4 regions of the Pantoea agglomerans genome follow, and region 1 is predicted to be linked to each of the others. Evidence: predicted binding sites of a transcription regulator. Region 1 holds the regulator's gene; each other region holds the start of a gene.
What was found. The regulator Fur, encoded in region 1, represses iron uptake genes when iron is present. The targets are predictions, from matches to a motif close to ATAATAATGAGAACNACTATCAA.
Positions count from the first base shown of each region.

Region 2: a site for Fur is predicted at 2,284-2,306, ahead of LB453_RS05785 (TonB-dependent receptor domain-containing protein). Genes of this name have one in related genera too.
Region 3: a site for Fur is predicted at 1,325-1,347, ahead of efeU (iron uptake transporter permease EfeU). Genes of this name have one in related genera too.
Region 4: a site for Fur is predicted at 1,568-1,590, ahead of LB453_RS13835 (TonB-dependent siderophore receptor). Genes of this name have one in related genera too.

Region 1 covers NZ_CP083809.1:2,861,094-2,865,470, forward strand. The annotation lists gene ybfF (esterase) at 1-694, shown strand, start outside; gene ybfE (LexA regulated protein) at 851-1,126, shown strand; gene fldA (flavodoxin FldA) at 1,261-1,791, shown strand; gene fur (ferric iron uptake transcriptional regulator) at 2,146-2,589, shown strand; gene LB453_RS16465 (hypothetical protein) at 2,648-3,043, opposite strand; gene glnS (glutamine--tRNA ligase) at 3,280-4,377, opposite strand, start outside.
Region 2 covers NZ_CP083809.1:663,629-668,005, reverse strand. The annotation lists gene LB453_RS05785 (TonB-dependent receptor domain-containing protein) at 1-2,144, opposite strand, end outside; gene LB453_RS05780 (SelT/SelW/SelH family protein) at 2,394-2,681, shown strand; gene LB453_RS05775 (PadR family transcriptional regulator) at 2,692-3,228, opposite strand; gene LB453_RS05770 (siderophore-interacting protein) at 3,311-4,102, opposite strand; gene LB453_RS05765 (hypothetical protein) at 4,334-4,377, opposite strand, start outside.
Region 3 covers NZ_CP083809.1:2,473,134-2,477,510, reverse strand. The annotation lists gene putP (sodium/proline symporter PutP) at 1-1,219, shown strand, start outside; gene efeU (iron uptake transporter permease EfeU) at 1,400-2,233, shown strand; gene efeO (iron uptake system protein EfeO) at 2,238-3,359, shown strand; gene efeB (iron uptake transporter deferrochelatase/peroxidase subunit) at 3,361-4,377, shown strand, end outside.
Region 4 covers NZ_CP083809.1:2,341,294-2,345,670, forward strand. The annotation lists gene treA (alpha,alpha-trehalase TreA) at 1-1,480, shown strand, start outside; gene LB453_RS13835 (TonB-dependent siderophore receptor) at 1,651-3,753, shown strand; gene LB453_RS13840 (GlsB/YeaQ/YmgE family stress response membrane protein) at 3,812-4,060, opposite strand; gene LB453_RS13845 (flagellar brake protein) at 4,268-4,377, shown strand, end outside.

The DNA.
Region 1 (4,377 bases):
CCTGTTCGGCAGCCTGGATAACCTTGGCGTGCTGGCGCGCGGCCTGAAAGACGCGGGTCCGCTGATACAGGTTGATGTGCGCAACCACGGTCTCTCGCCGCGCGCCGACGAGATGAGCTATCGCGCCATGGCGCAGGATATGTTCGATACCCTGGACGCGCACGGCATCGATCGCGTCGCCGTTATTGGCCACTCAATGGGCGGCAAAATCGCCATGGCGATGAGCGCGCTGGCGCCGCAGCGCCTGGCGCGTCTGGTGATGATCGACATCGCGCCGGTGGATTATCAGACGCGTCGCCACGACGAGATTTTTGCCGCTATCCGCGCCGTCAGCGACGCAGGCGTCCGCCAGCGCAGTGAGGCTGCGCAGGTGATGCGCAGCCATATTAAAGAGGAAGGCGTTATCCAGTTTATTCTCAAGTCGTTCCAGGAGGGCGAATGGCGCTTTAACGTTCCGGCGCTATGGGAAAACTACGCTACACTCACTGGCTGGGAAGCGGTGCCCGCCTGGCCTCATCCCGCGCTCTTTATTCGCGGCGGCGACTCGCCCTATCTCGACAATCAGCATCGCGACGCGCTGCTGCGTCAGTTTCCCGCCGCCCATGCGCACGTGATCAGCGGTGCCGGCCACTGGGTACACGCTGAGAAACCTGATGCCGTATTGCGCAGCGTTCGTCGCTTTTTTGCGCTTTAAAAGCAAAAGCTTGCCGTTCGCGGTTTAGCATTGGCGTCATCACTTCCGCTGGAGTATGATGGCGCGCTAAATTTTGCCGCTGTGCGTTTTTTGCGGCGGCAATGGCCCATTTCTCGTTATAAGCGCGCCTGTTCGCGCCCCTAGTTTTACTAACCCATGGCAAAAGAAAACACTGATCGCACCACGCTGGATCTGTTTGCAAACGAGCGTCGGCCCGGCCGACCGAAAACCAGTCCGCTTTCGCGTGATGAACAGCTGCGCATCAATAAGCGCAATCAACTGAAACGTGACAAAGTGCGCGGGCTGCGTCGTGTCGAACTCAAAATGACCAGCGAAGCCGTGGACGCGCTAAACACCCTGGCTGAGCAGCGCAACATCAGCCGCAGCGAACTGATTGAACAGATGCTGCTGGCGCAACTCAAACTGGGCTGACGCGCGCAAAGCGCACGCAGAAGCAAATGGAGCGGCTTTTCGAGTTCCGCCCTTTTGCCCGCTCTGCTATCATTCGCTTAATTGTGCGCTCCGCGCATGCACTCATTATCAGGATTTAAGAGGTTATTTACCCCATGGCAATCGTAGGCATCTTCTTTGGCAGCGATACCGGCAACACCGAAAACATTGCAAAAATGATCCAGAAACAACTGGGCAAAGAGGTTGCGGAAGTACACGACATTGCCAAGAGCACGAAAGAAGATCTCGAGGCGTTCGATATCCTGCTGCTGGGCATTCCGACCTGGTACTACGGCGAAGCGCAGTGTGACTGGGACGACTTTTTCCCGACGCTGGAAGAGATCGATTTCAACGGCAAGCTGGTGGCGCTGTTTGGCTGCGGCGACCAGGAAGACTACGCAGAATATTTCTGCGACGCGATGGGCACCATTCGCGACATTATCGAGCCGAACGGCGCGGTGATCGTCGGCCACTGGCCAACCGAAGGCTACCACTTTGAAGCGTCTAAAGGCCTGGCAGACGACAAGCACTTCCTTGGCCTGGCTATCGATGAAGATCGTCAGCCGGAACTGACCAGCCAGCGCGTCGAAGCATGGGTGAAGCAGATTTACGATGAGCTGCAGCTGCAGGCGATCATCGAAGCCTGATTACCCACATACTCAATGTGGGCGCTGGCTCACATTGAGTTAATGGTTTTTCCTATAGAAATAATAGCTACAGCTTTTTAACTTTTATCTTCGATTCTGTACAATACCCACATCGGTTATCTGCTTATTTCTCCCGCGAGGTCAGGAAGTTAACGAAATGATAACGAACCTCCTGCATTTCTCCGCCCGGCGCCGTTACGCATCTTCTTACAGCCCGTGTTGATTTCAGGCGTTTACCTCGGTTTTCATTTTAAAACTTCACCTCTATAATGAGACGCAAATGAGAATAGATAACGAACGACATTCAAGGCAAGGCGCCTCAAGTAACCAGCAAAGTAACAGGACAATATCCGCATGACTGACAACAACACCGCATTAAAGAAGGCTGGCCTGAAAGTCACGCTGCCCAGACTTAAAATTCTGGAAGTGCTTCAGGAACCTCAGTGCCATCACGTCAGCGCGGAAGATCTTTATAAACGCCTGATTGATATGGGCGAAGAGATTGGTCTGGCTACCGTTTATCGCGTACTGAACCAGTTTGACGATGCGGGCATCGTGACGCGTCACAACTTCGAAGGCGGGAAATCGGTTTTCGAACTGACCCAGCAGCATCATCACGATCACCTGATCTGTCTGGACTGCGGCAAAGTCATCGAATTCAGCGACGAATCAATCGAAGCGCGCCAGCGGGATATCGCCACCCGCCACGGCATCAAGCTGACGAACCACAGTCTCTATCTCTACGGACACTGCGCGCTGGGCGATTGCCGCGAAGACGACACGCTCCACGATCAGTAAAGATGTGCTATGCAGTGATTTTAAAAGCCGGTATGCGTACCGGCTTTTTTTATGGCCGTCAGGCGACCAGCGTTTCGTGCAGGTAGCGCCAGCGGGGAATGGAGGTGGTGCAGTCGAGGATCGCCAGTGAGATGCGCGCCTGATCGCTGCCGTTCATCATCTGTAGCTCGCGGTACTGAATAGTGACTTCATCTTTACGCTGCGAGATCACCGCGTGCTCGCTGGTGGCAATGCGCATACCTTCACGGCGCCCCTGCAGCTGACGGAACAGATCTTCGGTCTGATTTAAATCGAGCAGCCTGCCCTGCGTCGTGACCATGCGGAAATCGGGATGGAAGTGCGAAAGCAGCAGATGGAAGGTATCATCCTCGCCGGATGGCTGGTTGAATATACGTTCGATTAACTGATGTAAAACCACCACGCTGTGTTTTGCTTCCTGACCAAGAGCTGTCATCTTTTTTCCTTTTTATGCCCGCATAGCCTCTTTAAAGAGCGAATAGCCTACCTGAAAAAAAGAAATTCACATCTGTAAATTGATTAATTTTCGTTAACTCAGATAATTGCCAGAGTGGTCCGACAAGCTTTAATCGTTTGTTACAGAACAATAAAACGCCCTTGCGCCGATTGCAGGTATAAAAAAGGGCGATTGCTCGCCCTGTAATGATTTTATCACGCCGTTAATGCAAAACCTTAATCGCCGATTTTTGCCCAGGTATCGCGCAGGCCAACGGTGCGGTTAAACACCAGCTGGTTTGGACGCGAATAGTGGCTGTCGGCGCAAAAGTAGCCTTCACGCTCAAACTGATAAGGCGCTTCCGGGCTGGCGTTCTGCAGGCCAGGCTCAACAAATCCCTGACGGATCTCCAGCGACTTCGGATTGATGGTGGTCAGGAAATCCTCTTCCGCGCCCGGATTCGGCACGCTAAACAGGCGATCGTAGAGGCGGAACTCTGCTGGCAGCGCATGGTCCGCTGAAACCCAGTGAATGACGCCCTTCACCTTGCGGCCATCTGCCGGATCTTTGCTCAGGGTATCAACGTCGCAGGTGCAGTAGATGCAGGTGATATTCCCCTCTTCATCTTTCGCGACGCGCTCGGCGCGGATCACGTAAGCGTTGCGCAGACGCACCTCTTTGCCCAGCACCAGTCGCTTGTACTGCTTGTTGGCTTCTTCGCGGAAGTCGGCGCGATCGATCCACACCTCACGGCCAAACGGCACTTCACGCGTGCCCATCTCCGGCTTGTTGGGATGATTTGGCATAGTGATGACTTCGTTATGGCCCGCCGGCAGGTTTTCAATGACCACTTTCAGCGGATCGAGCACCGCCATGGCGCGCGGTGCGTTTTCGTTCAGATCGTCACGAATGCAGGACTCCAGCGACGCCATCTCAACCACGTTGTCCTGTTTGGTGACGCCGATACGGCGGCAGAACTCGCGGATCGAGGCGGCGGTGTAGCCGCGACGGCGCAGACCCGATACGGTCAGCATGCGCGGATCGTCCCAGCCCTCTACCACCTTTTCGCTCACCAGCTGCGTCAGCTTACGCTTCGACATCACCGCATATTCAAGGTTAAGGCGGGAGAACTCATACTGGCGCGGATGCACCGGAATAGAGATGTTATCCAGCACCCAGTCATAGAGGCGACGGTTGTCCTGGAACTCCAGCGTACAGAGCGAATGGGTGATATTTTCCAGCGCATCGGAGATGCAGTGGGTAAAGTCGTACATCGGATAGATGCACCACTTTTTGCCGGTCTGGTGATGTTCGGCGAACTTAATGCGGTAGAG
Region 2 (4,377 bases), 1.9 Mb from region 1:
TAAGCCGTTGCATCCACCATGCCATATCCCGGCACGCGCATATACTCGCCGGTGGCATCAGCAATCGCCGCGCCGCTGTTGCTGTAGCTTTCGCGGTTAGTCTGCGTGGCGCGCTTGCCTTTCACAAAGGTGGCGGTGACGGCAGCACCATAGCCGCGCTGTGCGTCATCCCACGCCAGGCCGACGATCGCCTTCATCGGCGCGACGCTATCAAGGTCGACATATTTGTCCCCGGCGTAGCTCGATTTCGACTTCCCTTCGTTATAGCCCAGCGCAAAGGTGGCGCTCAGCCCGTCGACCTGCTGGAACCAGCTGCCAAAGTTCAGCCTGGTCGCCAGCTCAGCGCCGTAGATATAGGCTTTGTCGCGGTTTTCCGCCTGATAGGTGGTATAGATATTACCCGGCACGTTAACAAACTTATCGGGATTGCCAGCGCGGGTGTAGCGCGTATAGGCGATAAAGTTTTTATACCGGTTATAGAACAGCGAGCCGTTTACCGTTACGCCTTTTACCGGCTCGCCTTTCAGGCCCCACTCAACATTGTTACTGGTTTCGGTGTCGAGATCCGTATTGCCCACCAGCGCGTACTGGGCGCGGCCCGCGTAGCTGGAGCCGAGGTTCCAGGAGCCGTAAAGCTGGCTGGCGGTCGGGAATTGCACGCCGCGCTTGTACTGCAGATAAGTGGTGAGCGTCGGCGTCAGATCGTACTGGAAGGTGAGCGATGGCAGCACCTCGGTATCGCTGTTGCCGGATCCGTAGAGCGTTTCCAGCTGCGTCTCGTTCAGCACGCTGCTGCCGGCGGCGAGACTGGAGAGGTTGCGCGGTTTGGTATTTTGATAGATCACCCGCACGCCGGGAACGATCGCAACGTTATGGCTGTTGAGATCGACGTTAATCTTGTCCTGCAGATAACCGGCAACGGTGTAGCTGCGGCTGTCGGCCTGCGGCTGCATAATCACGCTGTACTGGCTCTGCACGGGCGACTGGCGGAACGGGCGCTCGGTATTTTCCGTGCGGGCGTTGACGCCGGCGCTTAGCTCATGGCGGCCGACGGTTTTGCTGGCGCGGGTGTCGAAGCCCAGGCTGCGCGTGTTGTAATCCGAATAGACGCGTTCATAGGCGCGGGCGCTGGCCGGCATCCAGGTATTGTCGTGGGATTCGGTTTTCTGCCAGTAGAGCCGCGTGGTCAGCGTATCCAGCAGGTCGCTATAGGGCGTCCACTCATCCGCCAGGCTGACGCCAAAACGACGCGTGTCGCTCTGCTGCTGCGCAGTGCCCCAGATGGTGTTGCCAGAGCTATCCCAGCCGTCGTAGTGGGTGTGGTTGGTTTTATGGTAGTAGTCAAAGGTGGCGCTCAGCTTGTGGAGCTCGTTGGGCTGCCAGATGCCGGAGGTCATAAAGGCGTCGGAGTGCCAGTTAGCCGGGTAAGCATCCTTTACGCCACTGTTGTTTTGGGTTTCCTGGCCGTCGCGACGGCTGTAAACAAACAGCCCGCGCAGCTCATCGTCCCCCGCCGCCGCCGTGATGCCGTTGTGCCAGCTGCGGCTGGAAGAGTCGTAGTTGCTCTGATAGCCGAAGAAGGTGGTTTTGGCGCTGCTCAGGTAGTCGTCGGCGCTTTTGTTATGGAAAGAGACGTTGCCGCCGATAGAGGCGTTAGGCTGATCGACCGCCGTGGCACCTTTTTCAATCTCGACGCTGCTGAACATATAGGGATCGATATAGTCGCCGCGGCCGATGCCGAAGGTGTTATTGCCGGCGCGGCTGGCGTAGGCGCGGCCGGTGGCGTCCGGCAGCGGAATGCCGTCAACGTCGAGGCCGACGCGATTGCTCTCCAGCCCGCGAATGTTGTAGCCGCTGTAGCCGGCGCGGTCGAAGCCGCTTTTGCCCGAGGAGGAGCCGCCCGCCGAGCCCTGGGCGGCGATCAGCGGCTCATATCGCATAATGGCGCCGAAGTCGTTCGCGCCGCGCTTTTGCAGATCGACTACGGTCAGAGTGGTTGAATTGCCCGCTTTCGGCTTCGGCGCGGTAACGGTCATCACCGTATCGCTGCTTTCTGCGCTGGCGGCGTAGCCGCAGGCGGCGTGAACAGATGAGGCCAGCAGCGCAATTTTACACAGCCGCTGATGGTTCAGTCCCTGGAAGATTAAAGACATAAGCGCAAATACCTTTTTGATTGTTAGTATTTGCTCACTTACTTGCTGTCAGTAGCTAAATGCCGGTTTCTTAAATAAAACCGTAAAGAGAAATGTTATTTTTATTACGAATTATTTCGCCAGAAATGTAATGCAAGTGGTAATCATTATCAACTAGCTTTAAAGTAAGATGTATCTTACACCGCACGATTTGCTAAGCTGCCCCGTGCGCCCTTCTCTTTTTCGCTATGGAAAAACGCTATGACTGAGAAACCGTCCGTCACCATTCACTACTGCACGCAGTGCAACTGGATGCTGCGCTCCGCCTGGATGGCGCAGGAGCTGCTGCAAACTTTCGCGGACGATCTGGCGGCGGTTACGCTTAAACCAGGCACCGGCGGCGTTTTCGTGATTACCATTGATGGCGAAACGATCTGGGAGCGTAAGCGCGACGGCGGTTTTCCCGACGCGGCGGCGCTGAAGCAGCGCGTGCGCGACCGCTGCTTCCCGGAGCGTTCGCTGGGTCACGTGGACAAGAACAGGCCCTGAGGCCGGGGCGTTAGCTGGCGGCGATCTTATCCGCCGCCGCATTCAGCGCATCAACCACCTTTTGCAGCGTTTCCGGCGAGATATCTTCCTGCGACAGGCGGCTGTTGAGCGTAACGCGCATGCGGTGAATCGCCCGATCGACGTCAGGAAGGCTGCGGTTGTTCACCAGCACCGCCAGCGACGAGAGACGCTCAATAAGGTGCTCGATATGCGCCTGCTGTTCGGCGAGCCGCGCGCGTCCCGCCGCATTCAGCGTATAGGCCTTGCGCGACGCCTGCGCATCCACCACGCGGATAGCGTCCATCTCTTCCAGCAGCGTCAGGTTGGGGTAAATAATGCCGGGGCTGGGGGAGTACTCCCCTTTAGAAAGCTCTTCAATTGACTTGATCAGCTCATAGCCGTGCGCATCGTTTTGCGCGAGGAAGTGCAGCATCAGCAGGCGGATATCGCTGGCATCCAGCATCTTTTCACGACGTTTACGGCGACCGCCGCACCCGCCGCGCGAGGCGGAATCCTGATGACACGAAAAAGCCGGATCCTGTTTCATTGCCTGCCTGAAGGGGAGTTTTTACGGGAGGGTGATAGTAGTCCGCCGCCTGGCAAAATTCAACACGGGCGGCGGCGGTGGCTTATCTGGCGTGCCAGTAAGCGACGGCGCGCACAAAGGCGGCATCCAGGCCGCGACGCTCCACAAAGTAGTCGCCGAGCGCCCTGGCAAACGCGCCTTCACCGGTCAGCCAGATAAAGTAGTCCTCCTGCGGCACGGCGATGTTATCCAGCTCGGCGATCAGCGCGTCAAGCTTACCCGCCTGCGCCGCGCCGCTGCCGAGCCAGCGCACGTTCACGCCGCTCAGATCCGGCAGGTAGTCGCGCCCGGTCGCTTCATCCACGCAGGCGAACAGATGCAGATCCTGCGCTTCGGCAGCTGCCATGCGCCGCTTCAGGGCCGGCAGGCTGGTTTCGTCGCAGACGTAGAGCTGGAAGGCGTAGTCGGTGGGCACCACCAGCGAGCCGCGCGGGCCGCCGATAATTAACTGCTCGCCCTCCTGCGCCCGCTGCGCCCAGCCGCTGGCAACGCCGCCCTCATGGATATAGAAATCGATCGTCAGCGAGGACTCGCCATCGAAGGCGAGCGGCGTATAGTCGCGCGCCGGCGGACGAGCGCCCTCCGCCCAGACGACGCCTTCGTCAGTCATCTGCGGCAGCGGCAGCGCCGCGCTGCCCCCCTGCGGGAAGAAGAGTTTGATATGGTCATCAAAGCCCGGCGAAGCGAAGCCCGCCAGGTCGCTGCCGTGGAAGACCACGCGCCAGAATTCACCGGCGATTAACGTTTTGCTGGCGACGGTGATGCGGCGGAAACGCAGTTCGTTACGCACGCGCTGCGGCGCGCGGCTGCGGGACGCTCGGTTTTCGGAATACATAGGTTCTCCTTTTACGCAGCTGGCCGGGCCGTGGGCTGCAAACGTCAGTGCACAGGTTAATTCATGAATGATTCTCATTTGAGGCGCTCAGATTACTCATGATATATCTTAGGCGCAAGGATCGATTGTGCTATTTCCGCGCAGCCGAAAACCTGCGCGGGCGAGCGCCTGCACAGGTTTATCAGAAGAGAGACAGAGCGAAGGCGCGTCCCGGATAGGCGCGCGTAGCGATCAGAGGGTGTCGCTTAAGGCGTCTGAGCGGAACGGCTGTTGCG
Region 3 (4,377 bases), 390 kb from region 1:
CTGGAAAATCGTGGCGGGACGTCTGCGCGTGCAGACCGAACACCATGACAACGCCCTGACGCTGCCCGATTTTTTCACCAGCCGCTTTGAGGATAAAAGCAAACTGCTGCGCGTTATCTCTGCGCTGGTGATCCTGATTTTCTTCACCATCTACTGCGCTTCCGGCGTGGTAGCGGGCGCGCGCCTGTTTGAAAGCACCTTCGGCATGAGCTATGAAACCGCGCTGTGGGCCGGCGCCGCTGCGACCATTCTTTATACCCTGGTGGGCGGCTTCCTGGCGGTTAGCTGGACCGATACCGTGCAGGCGAGCCTGATGATTTTCGCACTGGTGCTGACGCCGATTATCGTGATTGTCGCGGTAGGCGGGCTGGACGACTCGCTGGCGGTGATCGAGGCGAAGAGCATTGAAAACATCAATATGCTGAAGGGGCTCAACTTTGTTGCGGTGATTTCGCTGCTGGGCTGGGGCCTCGGCTACTTCGGCCAGCCGCACATCCTGGCGCGCTTTATGGCGGCGGATTCGCATCGCTCAATCCGCACCGCACGCCGCATCGGTATGGCCTGGATGGTGCTCTGCCTGGCGGGCGCGGTGGCGGTCGGCTTCTTCGGCATCGCCTACTTCCAGAATCACCCGGAGCTGGCGGCGAACGTCAGCGGCAACGGCGAGCGCGTCTTTATCGAGCTGGCGCGCATTCTGTTTAACCCGTGGATCGCCGGCATTCTGCTTTCGGCCATTCTGGCGGCGGTGATGTCGACCCTTAGCTGCCAGCTGCTGGTCTGCTCCAGCGCGCTGACTGAGGATCTCTATAAAGGCTTCCTGCGCAAAAACGCCAGCCAGAAAGAGCTGGTCTGGTTTGGTCGCGCGATGGTGCTGCTGGTGGCGCTGGTCGCTATCGCGCTCGCCTCTAACCCGGATAACCGCGTGCTGGGGCTGGTGAGCTACGCCTGGGCCGGTTTCGGTGCCGCCTTTGGTCCGGTGGTGCTGTTCGGCGTCTGCTGGAAGCGCATGACGCGCAACGGCGCGCTGGCTGGCATGGTGATCGGTGCGGCGACGGTGCTGATCTGGAAACAGTATGGCTGGCTGGGCCTGTATGAAATTATTCCGGGCTTTGCCTTCTCCAGCATCGCCATTGTGCTCTTCAGCCTGATGGGCCGTGAGCCGTCTGCCGCCGCGCAGCAGCGCTTTGAGGCGGCCGAAGCGGAGTACCAGACGAAGTAATTCATTACAACATACAAGCCCGCGACCTGAAGAGGCGCGGGCTTTTTTTATCTCTGCAGGGCCGTAAATAATTTCGCAGCATTACTTGTTTTTTCCACCGCGATAATGATAATCGGTATCGTTCGCATTTTACCTAACTTTACCTGCGATTGACGCTGCTTAACATTCAAGAGGTCGGCGATGTTTGTTCCCTTTCTTATCATGCTGCGCGAAGGCCTGGAAGCGGCGCTGATCGTCAGCCTGATCGCCAGCTATCTTAAGCGCACCGGCCGCACCCGCTGGTTTCCCGCGCTGTGGGCGGGCGTATTTATCGCGGCGGCCCTCTGCCTGGCGCTCGGCATTATCATCAATCAGACCACCGGCGAATTCCCGCAGAAACAGCAGGAGCTGTTTGAGGGCATCGTGGCCGTGGTGGCCGTGGCGATCCTTACCTCAATGGTGTTCTGGATGCGTAAGGTGGCGCGCAATATGCGCGCGCAGCTTGAGCAGGCGGTAGATCAGGCGCTGAGTCAGAGCGGGCGCGGCGGGCTGGCGCTGGTGCTGATGGTGTTTCTCGCCGTGGCGCGCGAAGGGCTGGAGTCGGTGTTCTTTCTGCTGGCGGCCTTCACCCAGGATGTCGGCTATGCGCCGCCGGTGGGGGCGCTGCTCGGTCTGGCCACGGCGGTGGTGCTGGGCGTGCTGCTCTACTGGGGCGGCGTACGGCTGAATATGGCGCACTTTTTCCGCTGGAGCAGCCTGTTTATTCTCTTTGTCGCTGCCGGGCTGGCGGCGGGCGCAATCCGCGCATTCCATGAAGCGGGCCTGTGGAACCATTTTCAAGGCGTCGCCTTCGACCTGAGCAACGTGCTCTCCACCCATTCGCTGGCGGGCACGCTGCTTGAGGGCGTACTGGGCTATCAGGAGACGCCGAGCGTCAGCGAAGTGACGGCCTATTTTCTCTATCTTATTCCGGCGCTGCTGCTGTTTTTACTGCCGGCACGTCCGGCGCGCCAACTCTCGACTAAACAGGGATAACTCTATGATGATTCGCTTTCGCCGCAAAACCCTGCTGGCCTCGCTGCTGGCGCTGACGGGAACCGCTGCGGCTGCCGATATTCCGCAGGTCGCCGTCAGCGTGACGGATACCCAGTGCGAACCGATGCAGCTGACGGTCAAGCCAGGCAAAACCCAGTTTCTGATCAAGAACAACAGTCAGAAAGCGCTGGAGTGGGAGATTTTGAAAGGCGTGCTGGTGGTGGAAGAGCGTGAGAATATCGCGCCGGGCTTCAGCCAGAAGCTCACTGCCAACCTGGAGGCGGGCGAGTATGAGATGACCTGCGGCCTGCTGAGCAATCCGAAGGGCAAACTGATCGTGCAGGGCGAGGGGGCACCAGCCGCGAAAGGGGACAAACCTGACGTGCTGGCGCTGGCCGGTCCCATCACCGCCTATAAAGCCTACGTGACGCAGGAAGTGGCGCAGCTGGCGGCGAGCACCGAAGCCTTTACCCATGCGGTGAAGGCGGGCGATATCGAGAAAGCGCGCGCGCTCTATGCGCCGACCCGCCAGCACTACGAGCGTATCGAGCCTATCGCCGAGCTTTTCTCCGATCTCGACGGCAGCATCGACGCGCGCGAAGATGACTATGAGAAGAAAGCGGAAGATCCGAAGTTCACCGGTTTCCACCGCCTGGAGAAAGCGCTGTTCAGCGATAACAGCACTAAAGGCATGGAGGGCTATGCCACCCAGCTCAACCGCGACGTGCAGGATTTGCAGACCCGCATCAGCGAGCTGGCTTTCCCGCCGGTAAAAGTGGTCGGCGGCGCGGCTGGCCTGATTGAAGAGGTCGCCTCCAGCAAGATCTCCGGCGAAGAGGATCGCTACAGCCGCACCGACCTGTGGGATTTCCAGGCGAATATCGACGGCGCGCAAAAGATTGTCGATCTGCTGCGTCCCCAGCTGCAGCAGGCGAATCCGCAGCTGCTGGCGAAAGTCGACGGCAACTTTAAAAAAGTTGACGCTATTCTGAGCAAGTACCGCGAGGGGGCGGGCTTCGCCTCCTATGAGAAGCTCACCAGCGCGGATCGCAATGCGCTGAAAGGACCGATTACCGCGCTGGCGGAAGATCTCTCTTTACTGCGCGGTACCCTGGGTCTCGATTGATATGAGTCGTCAAAAGGATGAGGCGCAGCCCGCGCGGCGGCGCCTGTTAAAAGGGCTGGGGCTGTTTGGCGGCGCGGCCGCCCTGAGCGGCGGCTGTCCGTTTCACGCGGCGGCCGAGAGCTTCTCTCCCGGTACGGTTGCGCCCGACGCGCGACGTCAGGTGCAACCCTTTTACGGGCAGCATCAGGCGGGCATCACCACGCCGCAGCAGGCGTCGATGATGCTGGTCGCCTTCGACGTGCTGGCCAGCGATAAATCCGATCTGGTGCGGCTGTTTCAGCTGCTCACCGCGCGCATCGCCTTTTTGACCAGCGGCGGCCCGGCGCCGGCGGTGACCAATCCCAGGCTGCCGCCGATGGATTCAGGCATTCTCGGGGCGGAGATCGCGCCGGACAACCTCACCATCACGGTTTCGGTGGGCGCGTCGCTGTTTGATGAGCGTTTTGGCCTGCAGGCGCTGAAGCCCAAAAAGCTGCAAAGCATGACGCGCTTCCCCAACGATTCGCTGGATGCCGCCCAGTGCCACGGCGATCTGCTGCTGCAGATCTGCGCCAATACCCAGGACACGGTGATCCACGCGCTGCGCGATATCGTGAAATATACGCCTGACCTGCTGGGCGTACGCTGGCGGCGCGAAGGCTTTATCGCCGATCACGCCGCGCGCAGCCAGGGCAAAGAGACGCCCATCAACCTGCTGGGCTTTAAGGACGGCACGGCCAATCCCGATATGCAGGATAAGCCGCTGATGGACAAGCTGCTGTGGGTCACGGCCGATCAGGACGAGCCGGCGTGGACCCACAGCGGCTGCTATCAGGCGGCGCGGATAATCCGCTTCCGCGTTGAGATGTGGGACCGCACGCCGCTGGGCGAACAGCAGGCCATCTTCGGCCGCGACAAGCTGAGCGGTGCGCCGCTGGGCATGCAGCATGAGCACGACGTGCCGGACTATACGAAAGATCCCGACGGCGAGGTTATTGCGCTCGACGCCCATATTCGCCTCGCTAACCCGCGCACGCGC
Region 4 (4,377 bases), 520 kb from region 1:
CTTCGCCGACGCGGTGCCTAAGTTCGATCCCGCGTCGATTCTGGCAGACTGGCAGATGCAGAAAAATCAGCGCAACTTCGATCTGAAGCGTTTCGTCGCCAGCAACTTTACCCTGCCCGCCGCGGGCGAAAAGTATGTGCCGCCCGCCGGACAGAGCCTGCGCGCCCATATCGACGGCCTGTGGCCGGTGCTGACGCGCACCGCCAAAAGCGCCGGCCGCTACGATTCACTGCTGCCGCTGCCGAAGCCCTACGTGGTGCCGGGCGGCCGCTTCCGCGAGGTCTACTACTGGGACAGCTATTTCACCATGCTCGGCCTGGCGGAGAGCGGCCACTGGGATCGCGTGCAGGATATGGTGGATAACTTTGCGTGGGAGCTGGACACGTACGGCCATATTCCCAACGGCAACCGCAGCTACTACCTCAGCCGCTCGCAGCCGCCTTTCTTTAGCCTGATGGTCGATCTGCTGGCGACCCACGAGGGCGACGCGGCCTACAGCAAATATCTGCCGCAGCTGCAGAAAGAGTATGACTACTGGATGGCGGACAGCGATAGCGTCGCCGCTGGCCAGGCGAGCAAGCGCGTCATCAAGCTGGCGGACGGCACCCTGCTTAACCGCTACTGGGACGCGCGCGACGTGCCGCGCACCGAATCCTGGCTGGATGACGTTAATACCGCGAAAAAAGCGCCACAGCGCGACAAAGGCGAACTTTACCGCGACCTGCGTGCCGGTGCCGCCTCCGGCTGGGACTTCAGCTCGCGCTGGTTCAGCGACGCGCACAATCTCGCCTCGATCCGCACCACCCAGCTGGCGCCGGTCGATCTCAACAGCCTGATGTTCCATCTGGAGCAGACGCTGGCCAAAGCTTATCGCCTCGACAAGCAGCAGGATAAAGCGAAGCAGTTTGCCGATCTGGCAGAGAAGCGTCAGGCGGCGGTAAACCGCTATCTGTGGGATGAGAAGCAGGGCTGGTACGCTGACTACGACACGAAAACGCGTCAGGCCAGCCCGCAGCTCACCGCCGCGGCGCTCTTCCCGCTCTATATGCAGCTGGCCAGCGACCGGCAGGCGGATCGCACCGCCTCGGCGGTTGAGAAACAGCTGCTGAAAGCGGGCGGCCTGCTTACCACCACGGTAAATAATGGCCAGCAGTGGGACGCCCCCAACGGCTGGGCGCCGCTGCAGTGGGTGGCGGTGGAAGGTCTGGAGCACTACAACAAGCCGCAGCTGGCGCAGCAGGTTGGCATGCGCTTCCTGCAGAACGTACAGACCACCTACGACAAAGAGCATAAGCTGGTCGAGAAGTACGTGGTCGACGGGCCGAACCTCGGCGGCGGCGGCGGCGGTGAATATCCGCTGCAGGACGGCTTTGGCTGGACCAACGGCGTGACGCTGATGCTGCTCGACAAGTACTGTCCGAAAGAGAAAACCTGCAACAGCGTGCAGGATCTTCCCCAGGCCGCAGCGACGGCGAAGTAATCCTCTCAGGCGAAGGGCCGCTCCCGGCTCTTCGCTTCCTTTTTTTAACGCCTCCCCTCTAACAATCCTTGAAACATTTTTGACATATTGATAATAATTCTCACTCTGATTTTAAGAATCTTTATCAATAATGTGCCGCCTGCCAGGGGCGGACCGAACAAGGACAGGACATGACGCTGCCGTTTCCCCCTCATCGCTGCGCCCTGCTGTGCGCGCTGGCGATGACTCTGCCCGCCGCCAGCCTGGCGGCCGACACGCTAATGGTGACCGCCTCCCCCCAGGAGAGCGCCGACGCCCCGACCCAGGGCTATCTCGCCACCACCAGCGCGGGCGCCACCAAAAGCGATCGCCCGCTGGTGAAGACGCCGCAGTCGGTGTCGGTGATCACCCGCCAGCAGATAGACGATCAGGGCGCCATCGATCTCAACCAGGTGCTGAACTATACGCCCGGGGTGTTCACCAACTTTGGCGGCGCGGCAACGCGCTATGACACCATTTCGCTGCGCGGCTTCCACGGCGGCGACGTGGATAACACCTTCCTTGACGGCCTGCGCCTGATGAGCGACGGCGGCAGCTATAACGTTTTGCAGGTCGATCCCTGGTTTCTGGAGCGCGTCGACGTCATTAAAGGCCCCTCTTCTGCCCTTTACGGCCAGACGGTGCCGGGCGGGCTGGTGAACCAGACCACGCGCCGCCCGCAGTTCAGCGAAGCGGGCCATTTTCGGCTGACGGCGGGCACGCAGAATACGCGCGGCGCAGCCTTCGACTACACCAACGCCATCAGCAACGAGTGGGCGTTTCGCCTGACCGGGATGACGCGCAACAGCGATACCCAGTATGACCATACGCGCGAGGAGAAGTATGCGCTGATGCCGCAGCTGATGTGGCAGCCCACGGAAGATACGCAGCTGCTGCTGCGCGCTTATCTGCAAAAAGATCCGTCGGGCGGCTATCACGGCTCGGTGCCGGGCGACGGCGCGCTGAGTGCCCATAACGGCGCGAAGCTCAGCACCGGCTTTTACGACGGCGATCCGTCGCTGGACCAGTTCAAGCGCCGCGAGCAGATCTACAGCTATGACTTCCAGCATCACTTCAGCGACGTCTGGTCATTTACCTCTACCGGCAGCTACAGCCACGCTAATGTCGATCTCGACCAGGTTTATCAGATCGGCTGGCAGGCGCCCGGCAGCAACATCCTTAACCGCTACTACTCCGGCGAGCGCTCGTCGCTTTCCGCCTGGGCGACGGATAACCGCGTCACGGCGGAGTTCGACACTGGCGAGCTGTCGCATCGCCTGTCGATCGGCGCGGAGTATCACCGCTATAAAAACGATTTAAGCGAGGCGAGCGACGCAGCCAGCGCGCTCAACGCCGCCACCGGCGAGGCGCTCGGCCCGATGCCGGACTACAGCTGGACGCGCGAGACGCGCCGCTACTACCAGACCGGCCTCTATCTGCAGGATGAGATGACGTGGGATCGCTGGCATCTCGATCTCTCCGGCCGCTACGACCGCATCGTCGCCGACAACAGCGGCACGGCGCGCCGTCAGGATGACCACATCAGCGGGCGGGCGGCGCTGCTCTACGCCTTCGATAATGGCCTCTCCCCTTATCTGAGCTACAGCCAGGCCATTACGCCGACCGCGCTTACCGGATCCGACGGCAATCTGCTGCAGCCCACCACCTCTGAACAGTATGAGGCGGGCCTGAAATATCAGCCGCCGGGCACGCGCGATCTCTACAGCCTGGCGATCTACGATCTGACGCAGAAAGATGTCGCGACGCGTAATATTGTTGACTCCACCTATACGCCGACCGGCAAGGTGCATTCGCAGGGCATCGAGCTGGAGGCGCACAATCAGCTGACGCCGCGCCTGAGCACGGTGGCGGGTTATACCCTTAACCACCTGCGCTATAAAGAGACGGTGGACGGCAACGACGGCCACACGCCTTACGTGACGCCGAACAGCATGGCGTCGCTGTGGGGACACTATCAGTTCGACGCCGGCATCAGCGCGGGGGCCGGGGTGCGCTATATCGGCAAGCAGTGGGCGGATAACGGGAACAGCCGGCGCGTGCCGTCGGTAACGCTGTTTGACGCCTCGGTGCGCGCCGATCTCGGCGTCTGGAACAGCGCGCTGCGCGGCGCATGGCTACAGCTTAACGCCAGCAACCTGACCGATCGCCACTATGTGGCGGCCTGTTACGGCACCGGCTACTGCTACTGGGGCGCGGAGCGTTCGCTGCTGGTGTCGGTGGGATACGATTTCTGACGGGGAAAGTAAAACGGGACGACAAAGTCGTCCCGTTGCAGTTCTTACGCTAAGCGTGTCAGCTGCGGACTTTACGGTAGATAAACAGCACCACGATAGCGCCAATTACCGCAACCACAAAGCTGCCGAAGTTAAAGCCGTCTACTCGGCCGAAGCCAAACAGGGTGCTGATCCAGCCGCCGACAACCGCACCGACGATCCCCAGGATCACCGTAACGATAAAACCACCGCCATCTTTGCCCGGCATGATCCATTTAGCGAGAATACCGGCGATTAAACCAAAGATGATCCATGAAATGATACCCATCGACTACTCCTTCCTTTCTGTTTAGGTTGTGACCGCCTGATTAATCAGGAGAATTACAGAGGTAAGTATAGACAGGAAATTCTCTTGTGCAGGATAAACCGCGACAAAAATTGACTTAAGATCTAAAGCTTCCGCGCCCGTCGCCGATAACGGAGAGTGCATAAAGCCTCTGTTAACAGCAAATTTGCCCTCTTTTGGAGCCCGTAAGTGAAAGAAGCCGACAAAGAACAGTATCTCAAACGTGGCACGCTGGCCGTTCTGGGCGTGATAAAGGATTTGCTGCGTTTACAGACGCCCTTAATGGTCACTTTTTCACG